DNA from 4 places in the Streptomyces sp. NPDC048106 genome. Region 2 is predicted to be linked to each of the others. Evidence: riboswitches for the same ligand, from Rfam matches in the RefSeq annotation. Region 2 holds a riboswitch; each other region holds the start of a gene.

Evidence for each region. Region 2 has a riboswitch for cyclic di-AMP ahead of AB0927_RS07760 (M23 family metallopeptidase). Riboswitches for the same ligand answer to the same signal wherever they lie in the genome.
Region 1: linked by a shared signal. The riboswitch ahead of AB0927_RS10560 (transglycosylase family protein) and the one ahead of AB0927_RS07760 (M23 family metallopeptidase) in region 2 are both predicted to bind cyclic di-AMP.
Region 3: linked by a shared signal. The riboswitch ahead of AB0927_RS19055 (M23 family metallopeptidase) and the one ahead of AB0927_RS07760 (M23 family metallopeptidase) in region 2 are both predicted to bind cyclic di-AMP.
Region 4: linked by a shared signal. The riboswitch ahead of AB0927_RS18840 (transglycosylase SLT domain-containing protein) and the one ahead of AB0927_RS07760 (M23 family metallopeptidase) in region 2 are both predicted to bind cyclic di-AMP.

Annotation. Positions count from the first base shown of each region.
Region 1 covers NZ_JBEZND010000008.1:69,927-73,870, forward strand. The annotation lists gene eno (phosphopyruvate hydratase) at 1-1,031, opposite strand, end outside; gene AB0927_RS10560 (transglycosylase family protein) at 1,475-2,164, opposite strand; cyclic di-AMP (ydaO/yuaA leader) riboswitch at 2,169-2,338, opposite strand; gene AB0927_RS10565 (transglycosylase family protein) at 2,516-3,610, opposite strand; gene AB0927_RS10570 (DUF899 family protein) at 3,881-3,944, shown strand, end outside.
Region 2 covers NZ_JBEZND010000006.1:17,904-21,847, forward strand. The annotation lists gene AB0927_RS07755 (aldo/keto reductase) at 1-544, opposite strand, end outside; gene AB0927_RS07760 (M23 family metallopeptidase) at 615-1,670, opposite strand; cyclic di-AMP (ydaO/yuaA leader) riboswitch at 1,678-1,846, opposite strand; tRNA gene AB0927_RS07765 (tRNA-Met) at 2,160-2,233, opposite strand; gene AB0927_RS07770 (dihydrofolate reductase family protein) at 2,298-3,461, opposite strand; gene lspA (signal peptidase II) at 3,486-3,944, opposite strand, start outside.
Region 3 covers NZ_JBEZND010000017.1:38,359-42,302, forward strand. The annotation lists gene AB0927_RS19050 (GntR family transcriptional regulator) at 147-833, opposite strand; gene AB0927_RS19055 (M23 family metallopeptidase) at 1,033-1,776, opposite strand; cyclic di-AMP (ydaO/yuaA leader) riboswitch at 1,789-1,947, opposite strand; gene AB0927_RS19060 (pitrilysin family protein) at 2,175-3,545, opposite strand; gene AB0927_RS19065 (pitrilysin family protein) at 3,563-3,944, opposite strand, start outside.
Region 4 covers NZ_JBEZND010000016.1:149,775-153,718, reverse strand. The annotation lists gene AB0927_RS18845 (polyprenyl synthetase family protein) at 1-945, opposite strand, end outside; cyclic di-AMP (ydaO/yuaA leader) riboswitch at 1,468-1,640, shown strand; gene AB0927_RS18840 (transglycosylase SLT domain-containing protein) at 1,645-2,130, shown strand; gene AB0927_RS18835 (HAD family hydrolase) at 2,191-3,003, opposite strand; gene fahA (fumarylacetoacetase) at 3,264-3,944, shown strand, end outside.

The DNA.
Region 1 (3,944 bases), on a different contig from region 2:
AGCGAGCCGATCTGGTTGACCTTGACGAGCAGGGCGTTGGCGGTGCCCTCCTCGATGCCGCGGGCCAGGCGCTCCGGGTTGGTGACGAACAGGTCGTCGCCGACGAGCTGGACCTTGTCGCCGAGCTTGTCGGTGATGACCTTCCAGCCGGCCCAGTCGTCCTCGAACAGCGGGTCCTCGATGGAGACCAGCGGGTAGGCCGCCACCAGCTCCTCGTAGTACTCCGTCATCTCGGCGGCGGAGCGCTCCTTGCCCTCGAAGAGGTACTTGCCGTCCTTGTAGAACTCGGAGGCGGCGACGTCGAGGGCGAGGGCGATCTGCTCGCCGGGCGCGTAGCCGGCTTCCTTGATGGCCTCAAGGATCAGGTCGAGCGCCTCGCGGTTGGAGCCGAGGTTCGGGGCGAAGCCGCCCTCGTCGCCGAGGCCGGTGGCCAGGCCCTTGCTCTTCAGGACCTTCTTGAGGGTGTGGTAGACCTCGGCACCCCAGCGCAGCGCCTCGGAGAAGGACTCCGCGCCGATCGGGGCGATCATGAACTCCTGGATGTCCACGTTGGAGTCGGCGTGCGAGCCGCCGTTCAGGATGTTCATCATCGGCACCGGCAGCAGGTGCGCGTTGGGGCCGCCCAGGTAGCGGAAGAGCGGCAGGTCGGACGCCTCGGAGGCGGCGTGCGCGACGGCCAGCGAGACGCCGAGGATGGCGTTGGCGCCGAGGGAGCCCTTGTTGTCGGTGGCGTCCAGGTCGAACATGGCCTGGTCGATCAGCCGCTGCTCGGTGGCGTCGTAGCCGACCAGCTCCGGGCCGATCTGCTCGATGACGGCGAGGACGGCCTTCTCGACACCCTTGCCCAGGTAGCGGTTGGGGTCACCGTCGCGCAGCTCGATGGCCTCGAAGGCACCGGTGGAGGCGCCGGACGGGACGGCGGCACGACCGGTGCTGCCGTCGTCGAGGCCGACCTCGACCTCGACCGTGGGGTTGCCTCGGGAGTCCAGGATTTCCCGGGCTACGACGACGTCGATGGACGGCACGAGCATCTCCTTCTTGGATGTGACGCTGGAAGTGCGGGGCGGCCTGCCTTGCGGCTGTGCCTTGCGACTAGAGCCTAACCGTCCCGGGGTCGCCGGCCACCGACCGACCGTCTGGTGGGCGACGGGGACGCAGGGAAACGGTACCCATTGTTCACCGCCGGAACAAAGGGGTTCGGGATGAGACCTCGCTGAAGTACGGGAAAACGAAAGACCCCGTCCCGGCGCGAACGGGGGAAAACGCGCCGGAACGGGGAGCCCGTGGGGACGGGGATCGGGCCCGGGTCCCGGGGGCCGCATGGGGGGTGCGGGCCCCAGGGCCGTGGGGGCGGGCCTCGGGGTGGGGGCGGAGCGGACTCTCACCGAGTCCGCCGGGGGCCGCCCCCTGGCGGGTCCGGCGGGCCGGGGCGGCTGTGAGCGGGGCCGTACGGCCCGGCGGCCGGACCGGACGGCTACTTCAGGTGGAGCTGCTGGCCCGGGTAGATGAGGTCGGCGTTGGCGACGATGTCCTTGTTCAGCTCGAACAGCTTCTTCCAGCCGCCGGCCACGTGGCGCTCGGCCGCGATGGAGCTGAGGGTGTCGCCCTTGACGACCTTGTACTCGCCGTCGCCCTTCTTGACCTTCTCACCGGTCGGGGTGGTGACGGTCTTGCTCGTGGACTTGGCCGGGGCGGTGCGCTCGGTGGAGCGGGTGGCGGCCTGCTGGTCCGTGGAGCGGGTGGCGGTGCTCTTCGACGCGCTGTCCGGCGTGGCGGCCGACGCGGCGGAGCCGCCGTACGGGGTGCTGGTCAGGCCCGTGCCGCAGACCGGCCAGGCGCCCTTGCCCTGCGCGGCGAGGACCTTCTCGGCGATGGCTATCTGCTGCGGCTTGGTGGCCTTGTCGGCGGTCGAGGCGTAGGCGGTGCCGCCGTACGCGGCCCAGGTCGAGGCGGAGAACTGCAGACCGCCGTAGTAACCGTTGCCGGTGTTGATGGACCAGTTGCCGCCGGCCTCGCACTGGGCGACCGCGTCCCACTGGGAGGCGGTGGCGGCGGAGGCGCTGCCGGACGCCATCAGCGGGGCGGCGCCGGCGACACCGGCCAGCGTGACGACGCGGACGGCCTTGAACGGACGACGGTGCTTGCCCTTGCCGGAAAACAGCATGGAACGATCCCCTCACCGACGCCTACGAGGTGAGCTGTCGGGTTCGGGCCGGTTGAGTTGCCCGGCCACCCCTCCGTCCGGAGGCGTGGCTTCACCCCAAGCCGGTCCGGCATCAACTGCCGGGCCCGGCACTTACCTTGGGTCCCCCGCTCCTGCCTGCGGCGCTTGACGCGACGACTGTTCCCGGGCAGCCGCTGGCAGGATTCGGCGTTGCGGCGGCCGGGGCCCGTGGTGACGAGCGGCCTTGACCGTAGCCACGTGATCCGCGGAATTTCAAAGACGATCAGGGCTTCTGAGACTCATCCCACACTTTCGCCAAAACGGACATTTAGCGATCAAATAGGGCGTCAACTAGCCCTGTTCCGCGCCCGTTTCGTCACTGACTTTCAGGGTCTGACCGGCGGTGATGTGGTTCGGGTCGGCGCCTACGACCTTCTTGTTCGCGGCATAGAGCGCGTGCCATCCGCCGTCGACGTCAAGGGAGTCGGCGATGGCGCTCAGCGAGTCGCCGCCGCGGACGGTGTAGGTGTCCCCCTCGCGGGACGCGTGCCGCCCGGCGGACGAGCCGTTCTGCCCGTTTGCCGCGCTTTCGTCCCCGTTGTCGCCGCGATGGCGTCCGACGCCGAGGGCTCCGGTGTCGACCAGGTCCCAGGAACCGACGCTCTGCTGGGCGTCGTCCGGGGTGCCGGTGGACGGAGCGGGCGCCTGGGCGGTGCCGGCCGGGGCGGACGGCGTGGCCGGGGCGGAGGGGTCGGCCGGGTAGGAGGAGTCGGACGGGTCCGGGGTGGGGACGCCGGTCTCGGGGGCGCCGGTGGGCCGGCCCTGGGTCGGGCTCGCGTGCCTGCCGGTCTGCTTGCCGGAGCCGTGGGCCGGGGAGCCGGAGGGGTCGGTGGGGTTCGAGGAGTCGGACGGGTCGGTGGTGGAGGCGCTGCCGGAGCCGGTGCCCGCCTGGTCGCCGCCCTGCGAGCCGGCCGAGGAGGAGGGGTCCGGCAGGCCGGACGAGCCGGTGGTGCCGCCGTCCTGGCCGCCGCCGGTGCCGCTGACACCCGGATCGACGTCCACCGAACCGGAGTTCGAGGTCAGCCCGGACAGCAGGGCGCAGGTGGCCCAGGGCAGGGTGCCCTTGTCCTTGAGGATCCGCTCGGCCACGGCGATCTGCTGCGAGCGGCTGGCCTGGTCGGCGGAGGAGGCGTACCGGGTGCCGCCGTACTGGACCCAGTCCTCCTGGGATATCTGGAGACCGCCGTAATAACCGTTGCCGGTGTCGGCGCTCCAGGAGCCGCCGCTCTCGCACTCGGCGATCTTGTCCCAGGTGGTGGCGTCGGCCGCGTGGGCGCCGGTGGCGCCGAGCAGCGGGATAGCGATGGCCGAGCCGGTCACGCCGGCCGCGACGAGGAGGGCCGGAGCCTGACGGGGGCGGCGGTGACGACCGTTCCCGGAGATCATGCGGAAGCCTTTCGTGCGACTGCTGGGGCCGGCGCGGCGGATGGTGCCGGGCCGCCACGCTGAGGGGTGAACGTATCGGCACCCGATGACTTGTCACAAGTTCATGCCGCGCGGATCACGTGAAGATCACAGAGACGGATGTTCCTCCTCCGCTCCGTCACACACCTTTTCACCCGTCGGGAACGGCGGCGCCTCACCCCGGGCGCACCCGGTGCCCGGAACCATGGAACCGACCTGTTCCGGAGGGCTTTTCATCCAGGAGGACACCCGATGCGGCACACCCGGTTGCACGGTGAGTCCGCGGAGTACCTCGCCGCCCGCGAGGAACTGCGCG
Region 2 (3,944 bases):
GCTGGAGGGCCACGTAGCGGGCCAGGCCCTCGCGGGTGGAGAAGTCCAGGGACTCCTTGAGCCGCTCGGCGCTGATGTTGGACGCGGCGATCTGCCGGACCTTGCCGGCCCGCACCAGCTGGTCCAGTGCGCCGATGATCTCCTCGACCGGCACGTCGGGCTGGTCGAAGTGGGTGTAGTAGAGGTCGATGTAGTCGGTGCCCAGCCGGGCCAGGGAGGCGTCGGCGGCGGCCTTGATGTTGTCCGCGGACAGGCCCTGGTACCGCGGGTGCTGGCTGACCTTGGTGGCGATGACGACGTCGGAGCGGTTGCCGCGGGCCTTGACCCACTTGCCGATGACGGTCTCGGACTCGCCGCCCTGGTTGCCCTCGATCCAGGCGCTGTAGGAGTCGGCGGTGTCGATGAAGTTGCCGCCCCCGGCCGTGTACGCGTCCAGGACGGCGTGGGAGGTCTGCTCGTCGGCGGTCCAGCCGAAGACGTTGCCGCCCAGGCAGAGCGGGGAGACCTGGAGGTCGGAAGAGCCGAGTGTGCGCAGAGAAGTCATGCCCCGCATTCAACACCGGCGGCGGATGATCGCGTTCCGCCGCCGGTGCGCTTGCTCCGTGCGGGTTACGTCAGGGGGTGAGGCCCTTGTCGCGCAGCCAGGGCGCCGGGTCGATGGCGGTGGCCTGCCCGTTCGGGTGGACCTCCAGGTGCAGGTGCGGCCCGGTGACGTTGCCGGTGGCGCCGACGCGGCCGATGACCTCGCCGGTGGTGACCTTCTGGCCGACCGAGACGTTGATCGAGGACTGGTGGCAGAACCACAGCTCGGTGCCGTCGTCCAGGGTGAGGACGGTGCGGTAGCCGTAGGCGCCGGCCCAGCCGGCCTGGGTGATGGTGCCGCCGTGCACGGCCTTGATCAGGGTGCCGGTGGGCGCGGCGAAGTCGAGGCCGGTGTGGTAGCCGGAGGACCACATGGCGCCGGGCTGCCCGAAGGTGCCGGTGATCGTGTACGAGACGACCGGCAGCGTGTACTGCTTGGCCAGCTCGGCCAGCCGCTTGGCCTCGGCCGCCTTCTTGGCGTCGGCCTCCGCCTTCGCCTTGGCGGCGGCGGCCTTGTCGGCGGCCTCCTTCTCCGCCTTGGCGGCCGCCTCGTCGGTCTGCTGCTGGGCGGCGGCGACCATCGCGGCGGTGGCCTTGCTGTCGGCCTGGCCCTGCTGCTGCTCGGCCTGGGCCATGATCCGGTTGCGCAGGGCCTCGCCGGCGCCGGTGTTCTCGCTGCCCTCGGTGGTCTGCCCGAGGTCGGTGAGCGCGGTGGCGGTCTGCGCCTTGGGCGCGTCGGTGGAGTCGTCGCCGAAGAGGTGCTCGACGGTGGACAGGTGCGGCACCGAGACCTTGTGCAGGTCCGGCATCGAGATGGAGACCGGCGGCTTGCCGGTGTTGGCGCTGGCGATGCCGCCCGCGCCGACCGCCGCGATCACACCGACGCCGAGGACGGTGGAGCTGCGGGCGAAGCCGCCGCGCTGCTTGGCGACGCGGTGTCGGCCGCGGACCGGAGCGACGGACTCCTCGGTGGGGTTCCACTCCTCCCAGGGGCCGTCGCCGTCGGGGCCGGGGCCGTAGCCGAACGACTCGGGTTCGCGCTGAGCGGGCACGAACGGGGCTTCTGGGGCAGGCCGGTTGGACGCCACGGAGGCGTGCTCCTTTCCTTCCGCCGCCTACCGGGTTAGCTGACGGGTTCGGAGCAGGAAGGTCTCCTACGCGCGTGGACCGCTCGTGGACTCGCTGAGTTCACGACGATTTCCGCGTGATTCACCCCAAAGTGGTGGTTCCCCGGTTCCCTCGCGGGATTCGGCGCGTGCGCACGGAGCCGCCTCGGGTGACGGCTGGGACGACCGCGCTGCGTTATCGAACGTTAATAGACCCAGAGGGAACTTTCCAAGCCGCTCGGCTTGATCATTAACGCTCCGACCGGGGGACTTAACGCCCAGGACGCCGTCAAACCGGGCGAGTTGACCCCGGTTCACTAACCATCGAGTTTTTGACGGTGACTCAGATGTTATGCGCACGGCGGTCGCTCGGTCACTGGGGGTAACCCCCCTGTCGAGGGCCGGAAAACCAGAGCCGGCAAACACTCAGGGCCGGAATCCAAGAACTGGATTCCGGCCCTGAGTCTTCAGTAGCGGGGACAGGATTTGAACCTGCGACCTCTGGGTTATGAGCCCAGCGAGCTACCGAGCTGCTCCACCCCGCGGCGATGTCTCTACTGTACGCCATCACCAGGGCAGAAAGCACATCGGTTACGACGGGACCGCCGCTCAGCCCAGCAGGTGCCGGTTCGGGGCCTTGGCCAGGGCCTCGTACTCGGGCAGCACGACGACCTCGGCGCCCCCGCCCACCAGCACCCCCGTGCCGTCGGCCGCCACGACGAACGTGTCCGGCTCCCGCCAGGCGGTCACCACCCGGCGCACCCCCGCCCGCAGGATCAGCTCGGCGCAGGGCGCGGGGCGGGAGGCGCGGCGGGCGCAGGGCTCCAGGCTGCTGTAGACGGTGGCGCCTGGCAGCCGCGGGTCGGCGGGGTCGGTCTTGGCCAGCGCCGCCTCCTCCGCGTGCGCCACCGGGTCCCCGCCCTCGCGGGAGTGGCCGCGGGCCAGCTCGGTGCCGTCGGCGGCGACCACGACCGCGCCGACGCTGAAGGCCGTCCGCGAGGGCGGGCACAGCGCGGCCAGCTCACAGGCGGTGCGCAGCCAGTGCCGGTCGGCGGCGGTGGGCACCGGGCCGGCGCCGGGCGCGGTGGGCTCGTAGCGCATGAGCACGACGTCCTCGATCCGGCGGGACTCGACGAGCCGCAGCCGTCCCTCCTGGTAGCGGCCGGCGCCGAACAGCCGCGGTGCGGCCGGATCGCCCACGATCAGCGGGGCGACCACGAGCTGGAGCTCGTCGGCGAGGCCCTGCTGGAGGAGCTGGGTGTGCACGGCGGCGCCGCCCTCCACCATCAGCCGGCCGACCCCGCGCACCGCGCGCAGATGGCCGAGCAGGGCCCGCCAGTCCAGCTCCGGGCCGAGCGGGACGACCTCGGCGGAATCACCGAGGAGGCGGGCGGCCCGCGCGGCACCCTCGTCGGTCGTGTAGACGAGCTTGTCGCCGCCCGTGTGCCAGAAGCGGGCCTCGGGGTCGAGGTCGCCGGTCTCCGTGACGGTGACCTTCAGCGGGTACTCCGGCCTGCCCTGCGCGCGGCGGGCCGCGCGGCGCTCGGCGGAGCCGACCAGCAGACGGGGGTTGTCGGCGCGGATCGTGCCGGCGCCGACCAGCAGGGCGTCGGCCCAGGCCCGTACCGCGTCGACCCGGTCGAAGTCGGCCGGGCCGGACAGCAGCAGCCGCTCGGGGCCGGTGTCGTCCAGGCAGCCGTCGAGGGAGACGGCGGCGGACAGCAGCACGTACGGGTACGGCGCGGACTCGGGGAAGGCTCGCTCGGTGCTCATCGGCTCAAGTGTGCGGCCCCGTCGTCAGCCGGTCTGCTCCCGGGGGAGGCGCGCGTCGGCCAGTTCGTGCCCGAAGAGGGACAGGACGACGATCAGGACGCCGCCGCAGGTGATCGCCCAGTCGGCGAGGTTCATGACGCTGAAGTCGCGCACCGAGACGAAGTCGACCACCGCGCCCCGCATCCCGCCCGGCGAGCGGAAGAGCCGGTCGGTCAGATTGCCGACCGCGCCGCCCAGCAGCAGCCCGAGGGCGATCGCCCACGGCGTGCTGGTCAGCCGGCGCGACACCCGCACGATGACGGCGGCCACCGCGAGCGCGATCAGCGTGAACACGAGGGTCGTCGCGCTGCCCATGCCGAAGGCCGCGCCGGGGTTGCGCTGCACCCGCAGCTCCAGCCAGGACCCGAGCACCGGCACGGAGTCCCGGCCCTCCAGCTCCGCGACCACCGCGAGTTTGCTCCCCAGATCGACGGCGTAGGCGAC
Region 3 (3,944 bases), on a different contig from region 2:
AAATCGCGCCGGGCCCCGCCGGACTGCGCCGCCTCGGCACTTTCGGGGTACCGCGGAATTCACCGGGACATGGAATTCACGGCAGCCGGGAAATAGGGAAATGGCCACCCGCTGAATATCCCCCCACTTTGTATACGGCACCCGTGTTAACACCGTGCACCGGACATGTTTACGGTATGTTGCGAGATACCCGGGCGTTCCGCGGCGCCGGGGATCCGCAGCCGGTGCGCGGCCGTCGTGCGCTGGGTGTGCAGCGCGGTCACCGCGCGGGCGCGCTCGTCGTCGCCGCGTGCCACCGCGTCCACGATCGCGCCGTGCTCCGCCCACGCGCCGACCAGGTCCGGCGGCGCGTCCACCGTGTACATCCAGGCGATCTTGTGGCGCAGCTGGGTGAGTGTCGAGGTCAGTGAGGGGCTGCCGCAGGACTGGGCCAGCGTCTCGTGGAACCAGCCGTTCAGGGCGCGCAGGTCCTCGCCGCCGCCCGTCCTGGCGCGCTCCTGCCCCAGCCGGACCAGGCCTCGCAGCACCTTCAGATGCGCCTCGGTGCGGCGCCGGGCGGCCCGCGCGGCCCCCAGCGGCTCCAGGAGCAGGCGCATCTCCAGCAGGTCGGCGGCCTCCTGCTCGGTCGGCTCGGCCACGCAGGCGCCCGCGTGCCGGCGCGTCACCACGAAGCCCTCCGCCTCCAGGGTGCGCAGGGCCTCGCGCACGGGGACGCGCGAGACGCCGTAGCGGCGGGCGAGCACCTCCTCGGTGAGGCGGCCGCCGCGTTCGAGGGCGCCGGTGACGATGTCGTCCCGGATCGCCGTGCACACCGAGTGCGCCGGAATACGCATGACCGACCTCCGCCTTAATACCCGCGACACGACGCCGACGACGGACGCGTCTTTTCCGTGACTCTATTCCACCGGGCCGGAATTTCCGACGGCGGACCGGAATCATGGATATTTTTTGGACAGATTCCGGCGGCGACGGCCGTGGAATGGCGAAAGCCCCGGCTCAGTGGCCGGGGCTTTCGATGCCGTGCGGGGTCGGTCAGACGTCCACGCCGTGGTTGCGGAGGTAGGCCACGGGGTCGACGTCGGAGCCGTAGTCGGGGCTGGTGCGCGCCTCGAAGTGCAGGTGCGGGCCGGTGACGTTGCCGGTCGCGCCGGACAGGGCGATCTGCTGGCCCGCGGCGACCTGCTGGCCCACCGTGACGCCGATGGAGGACAGATGGCCGTACTGGGTGTACATGCCGTCGGCCATGCGGATCACGATCTCGTTGCCGTACGCCCCGCCCCAGCCGGTGGAGACGACGGTGCCGACGCCGACCGCGTGCACGGAGGTGCCGGTCGCCGCGTGGAAGTCGATACCGGTGTGGGAGCCGGAGGACCACAGAGAGCTGCTGGCCATGTAGCCGGTGGACACGTAGGAGTGCGCGATCGGGGCGACGAAGGTGTTCAGCCGCTTGCGCTCGGCCTCGCGGGCGGCCCGGGCCCTGGCCTGGCGCGCCTCCTTCGCGCGCTCGGCGGCGGCCTTCTCGGCCGCCTGGTGCTCGGCGATCCGCTGCTGGGCGGTGGCCTGGGCGTCGATGTGCTCGGCGAGGTCGTCGGTCGCGGCGAGCACGGGGGTGAGGCCGGTCTGCTCGGCGGTTTTCTCGGCGGCGAGCGCCGGGGACGCGGCGAGGGTGCCGATGACGCCGGTGGTCGTGAGGGCCGCGACTCCGGCCGCGTGAACGGTGGTTCGCTTGACCCGGCCGGGCTTGCGGTGCTTCCCGGTGGCGCACATGAACGCCATGCGTGTGGCTGTCCTTTCCTTCCCTCTCGCCTACCGGGTTAGCTGACGGGTTCGGAGCAGGAAGGTCTCCTACGGGCCCGCACGTCTCGCGCGGATGCCCGATTCACCCCAGGGGACGGTGGGTCCCCGGCTCCCCTGGCTCGCGCCTCGGGGACTCGGCGATGGCTGTCCGGTGCCGCGGCTGCGGCGCACTGCCCGACGGACAACCCGGACGACGCTAAGCGGACCGGCTCTCAATCCTCAAACGGAACGCGGCTTTTGTAGCGCATCCCACAGGGCAGACAGGCAACCTCCGTATCAATTCGGACATCCTGAGGAGAGAGTGGAACAAAGTGGGGCCCTGACGACCCGTAGGCCGTCAGGGCCCCACCCCGCAAGGGGCCTGCCCGTAGGTGCCGTTACTCGGCGGCCACCACGGTGACCTCGCCGATGCCCAGCGCCTCGACCGGTGCCTTGATCTGCGCGGCGTCACCGACCAGGACGGTCACCAGGCGGTCCACCGGGAAGGCGTTGACGACCGCCGCGGTGGCCTCCACGGTGCCCGTCGCGGCCAGTTGCCGGTAGAGCGTCGCCTGGAAGTCGTCGGGCAGGTGCTGCTCCACCTGGTCGGCGAGCGTGCCCGCGACGGCCGCCGCGGTCTCGTACTTCAGCGGCGCGACGCCGACGAGGTTCTGCACGGCGACGTCCCGCTCGGCGTCGGTCAGGCCCTCCGCCGCGAGGGTGCGCAGCACCTTCCACAGGTCGTCGAGCGCCGGACCGGTGTTGGGGGTGTCCACGGAGCCGCTGATGGCGAGCATGGAGGCGCCGTTGCCGCCCGGGCCGGAGCGGAGCACCTGCCCGAACGCGCGCACACCGTAGGTGTAGCCCTTCTCCTCGCGCAGGACGCGGTCCAGGCGGGAGGTGAGGGTGCCGCCCAGGCAGTAGGTGCCGAGCACCTGGGCGGGCCACACCCGGTCGTGCCGGTCCGCGCCGACGCGGCCGATGAGCAGCTGCGTCTGGACGGCGCCGGGCCGGTCCACGATGACCACGCGTCCGGTGTCGTCGGCCGTCACCGCGGGCACCGGCCGGGGCTCGCCCGGGGTGCCGGTCCAGGCGCCCAGGGTCTCGCCGAGCAGCGCGTCCACGTCGATGCCGGTCAGGTCGCCGACCACGACCGCGGTGGCCGTGGCGGGGCGCACGTGACGGTCGTAGAAGGCGCGCACGGCGACCGCGTCGATCTTCTCGACCGTCTCCTCGGTGCCCTGGCGCGGCCGGGACATGCGCGTGGACGCCGGGAACAGCTCCTTGGAGAGTTCCTTGGCGGCCCGGCGGGCGGGGCTGGCCAGCTCGTGCGGAATCTCGTCCAGGCGGTTGCGGACCAGCCGCTCGACCTCGCTGCCGGCGAAGGCGGGGGCGCGCAGCGCGTCGGCGAGCAGGCCGAGGCCCTTGGTCAGACGCGAGGCGGGGACCTCCAGGCTCAGCCGGACGCCGGGGTGGTCGGCGTGCGCGTCGAGGGTGGCGCCCGCGCGCTCCAGCTCGGCGGCGAACTCCTCGGCGGAGTGCTTGTCGGTGCCCTCGGAGAAGGCTCGCGCCATGATGGTGGCGACGCCGTCCAGGCCGGCCGGCTCGGCCTCCAGGGGGGCGTCCAGGAGCACCTCGACGGCGACGACCTGCTGACCGGGGCGATGACAGCGCAGCACGGTCAGGCCGTTGTCGAGCGCGGCGCGCTCGGGGGCCGGGAAGGCCCACGGCTTCGCCTCGCCGGCCTGCGGCTGGGGGTGGAAGTCCATGGTGGCGAGCTGCTCGGTCACTTGGCCGTCTCCTCGTTCTCGTTTCCGGCCTCTACGGTGGCCTCCGACTCCGGGTCCTCGGGCACGTCGGCGTCCTCGACGGCCTGCGGGGACTTCGGCTCGTAGACCAGGACCGCGCGGTTGTCGGGGCGCAGCCGGGCCTTGGCGACCTCCCGGACCTCCTCGGGGGTCACCTCCAGGATGCGGTGCACGGCGTTGAGGGCGAGCTGCGGGTCGCCGAACAGGACGGCGTAGCGGCACAGTTCGTCGGCGCGGCCCGCGACGGTGCCGAGCCGGTCCAGCCACTCGCGCTCCAACTGGGCCTGGGCGCGCTCCATCTCCTCGGGGGTGGGGCCCTCCTCGGCGAACCGGGCCAGCTCCTCGTCGATGGCGGTCTCG
Region 4 (3,944 bases), on a different contig from region 2:
CAGCGGCGCGAGCGCGGCGCGCGCCTCCTCCGCGTACCGCACGGTGTCCCGGCGGGCCTGTTCCAGGGCGGGGTGGGCGCGCAGCGTGGCCAGGGCCTCGGCGAGCCGGGCGTCGTCGCTGAGGTCGGAGTCCAGCAGCTCGCACAGGGCGAGGTCCTCGGGCAGGCCGAGCCGGGCGGCCCGCTCGCGCAGTCGCAGGACGGGCAGGGTCGGGATGCCCTCGCGCAGGTCGGTGCCGGGGGTCTTGCCGGACTCGCGGGACTCGGAGGCGATGTCCAGGACGTCGTCGGCGAGCTGGAAGGCCACGCCGAGCCGCTCGCCGTACTGGGTGAGCACGTCCACGACCGTCTCGTCGGCGCCGGACATCATCGCGCCGAACCGGCAGGACACCGCGACCAGCGAGCCCGTCTTGCCGCCGAGCACGTCGAGGTAGTGCTCGACCGGGTCGCGGCCGTCGGAGGGGCCGGCGGTCTCCAGGATCTGGCCGGTGACCAGGCGTTCGAACGCGAGGGCCTGGACCCGGACCGCCTCGGGGCCGAGGTCGGCGAGGATCTGGGAGGCGCGGGCGAAGAGGAAGTCGCCGGTGAGCACCGCGACGGAGTTGCCCCAGCGGGTGTTGGCGCTGTCCACGCCCCGGCGTACGGCGGCCTCGTCCATGACGTCGTCGTGGTACAGCGTGGCCAGGTGGGTCAGCTCCACGACCACGGCCGACGGCACCACACCGGGCGCGTAGGGGTCGCCGAACTGCGCCGCGAGCATCACGAGCAGCGGCCTGAAACGCTTCCCGCCGGCCCGTACGAGGTGCTGGGCGGCCCCCGTGATGAACGGGACCTCGCTCTTCGTGGCCTCTAGCAGGCCTTCCTCGACAGCCGCCAATCCGGCCTGGACATCGGCTTCGAGAGCCTGGTCCCGCACGCTCAGCCCGAACGGCCCGACGACGGTCACGAGGGGTCTCCTGTCTGCTGGTGTCTGCTGGCGATTACGCGGTTTGTCGATAGGTCGCTGCCATCACTCAAGTCAGCGTATCCGGTCCGGTTTCGATCACCGATAGCGCCCACCCGTCCAGCCTGGGCGGTATCGGATCATGGCCGACATACCTCTGATCGGATGATGGCAACAGACATTTATTGACTTAACAGGAAATCTGGAACTTCGTCGCGACCCCAGAGGTGAGCGGAGTACCGACTCCACCCCACCGAGGGACGAATCCCCTATGCCCGATTTAACGTAGTTTGCCATTTCGTGAGTTGGGTCACCCGAACGCCTTCCCGACGAACGCCCGCCAACACCCCTTCCCGCCTTGCGCGGCAAGCGAGTTGAGCGTTGGCAGTCGCAAAGGATCAAGTACCCCATAGGCTGATGATCAAGGTCAAATGCCGCGATGTATCAATCTGGCACTTGTTCCCGACATGTGCTCTCGCATACGTTCCCGACCCATCAGGCGGACGCCTAATCCTGCCGCCGCCTGTAAACCCATCGACGAACTCATTCGTACGGCAGGAGCGGGGGACCCAGGTAAGTCGCCGAACCGCGTGTTCGCACCGGGACGGCTGGGGTATAGCCACGCCTCTCACCAGGCGCGGCCGGGCACCTCCCCGCCCGAACCCGACAGCTCACCTCGCAGGCGTAGGAGAGGAACACCCCATGCCTGCTGCCGTTCAGCCGCGCCGCACCCGTGCCAACCGTCTCGTCCGTCTGATCGCCGTCGCCGGCACCGGCGCCGCCGTGCTCGCCATGCCGCTCGTGGGCGCCGCCACCGCGTCCGCCGCCACCGGCACCACCTCGGCCGCCACCACCCCCGCCGGGTACCCGAACAACCTCGACGGCTGGATCCGCGAGTCCCGCGCGATCATGGCCGAGAAGGGCATCCCGGGCTCCTACAACGGCATCTACCGGAACATCATCCGGGAGTCCTCGGGCAACCCGAACGCCATCAACCTGTGGGACTCCAACGCGGCCAAGGGCATACCGTCCAAGGGTCTGCTCCAGGTGATCGACCCGACCTTCAACGCGTACCACGTGGCCGGAACCTCGTTCAACATCTACGACCCGGTCGCCAACATCACCGCCGCCTGCAACTACGCCGCCCACCGGTACGGCTCGATCGACAACGTCTTCGGCGCCTACTGACCGGCCCCGGGCCGCAACGGCGTGAGCCGTGGAAGCCCGTGGCACCACCGCTGTTCCCGGTCACCCGGCCGGGAACAGCCTTTCGAGGACGACGGCGATGCCGTCGTCCTCGTTCGACGTCGTGACCTCGTCGGCGACCGCCTTCAGCTCGGGGTGGGCGTTCGCCATCGCGATCCCGTGCGCCGCCCAGCGGAACATCGGGATGTCGTTGGGCATGTCGCCGAAGGCCAGGGCCCGTTCCGCGGGGACCCCGAGCCGCTCGGCGGCCAGCGCGAGGCCGGTCGCCTTGGTCACCCCGCACGGCTGGAGCTCCACGGTCCCGGGCCCCGACATGGTGACCGTGGCCAGCGAGCCCACCACCGAGCGCGCCACCGCCGCCAACTCGTCGTCCGAGAGGGCGGCATGGCGCAGCAGCACCTTGCTGATCGGCGCCCGCCACAGCTCGGCGCGCCGGGCCACCCGGACCGCGGGCAGGGTCGGGTGAGGCATCCGGTAGCCGGGCTCGATCAGGGTGAGCCCGTCCGTGCCGTCCTGGTCGACGGCCGCGAACACCTGGCCCACCTCGGCCTCGATCTTGCCGAGCGCGGTCTCGGCCAGCTCCCGGTCCAGCCGGACCGACGACACCAGACGGCCGGTCCCGGCGTCGTAGACCTGCGCGCCCTGTCCGCACACCGCGAGCCCCGTACTGCCGAGGGCGGCCAGCAGGGGGCGCACTCTGGGAGCCGGGCGGCCGGTGACCACCAGGTGCCGGGCCCCGGCCCGCGTCGCCCGCGCGAGCGCGGTCAGCGTGCGCTCGGAGACGGTGTCGTCGCCGCGCAGCAGCGTCCCGTCCAGGTCGGTGGCGATCAGTGCGTACGCGGGGGAGGGTGCCATGATCAGAGAATACGGACCCGCGCCCTCCACCGACTCCCGTGCCATTCCCCGTACTTGCGCGCCGCGTCCCCGTTCCCGGAAGGCCGCCGGGCCGGAACTGCCGCCGCCGAAGCAGCTATTCGGACATTACGAACTCTTGAGGCACTACGGTGGCAACCCCCTGGCCACTGCCCAAGACCGGTATCCCGGCCGTAACGTGTGGCCTGACCACATGGAACGCATCGCCATGCATGGCCTGGATGAGAGCGAGGCAGTACCCCATGCCCCCCTTCGACGTCCCCGAGGGCGACCCCTTCGGTCCGCACAACCTTCCCTATGGCGTGTTCTCGCCCTCCGGCAGCCGGGAGCGCAGGGTCGGCGTCCGGCTCGGGGACCAGGTCCTCGACGCGGGCGCCGCGGCCGCCGCCCTCGGCTCGCCGCACCAGGCGCTGCTCGCCCGCCCCACCCTCAACCCGCTGCTGGCGGCCGGGCGCGCGGCCTGGACCGAGGTGCGCGGCGCGCTCACCTCCTGGGTCACCGACCCCGCCCACCGCGAGACGCTGGAACCCCTGTTCCACCCGCTGTCCGAGGTGACCCTGCACCTGCCCTTCGAGGTCGCCGACTACGTCGACTTCTACGCCTCGGAGAACCACGCCCGCAACGTCGGCAAGATCTTCCGCCCGGACGCCGCGGACTCCCTCACCCCCAACTGGAAGCACCTGCCGATCGGTTACCACGGCCGCTCCGGCACGGTCGTGGTCTCGGGCACGGACGTCGTACGGCCCTCCGGGCAGCGCAAGGGCCCCGCCGACCCGGCGCCCGTGTTCGGCCCCTCGATCCGGCTGGACATCGAGGCCGAGGTCGGCTTCGTGGTCGGCGTGCCCAGCGAGCAGGGGACCCCGGTCGCGCTCGGCGACTACCGCGAGCACGTCTTCGGGCTGTGCCTGCTCAACGACTGGTCC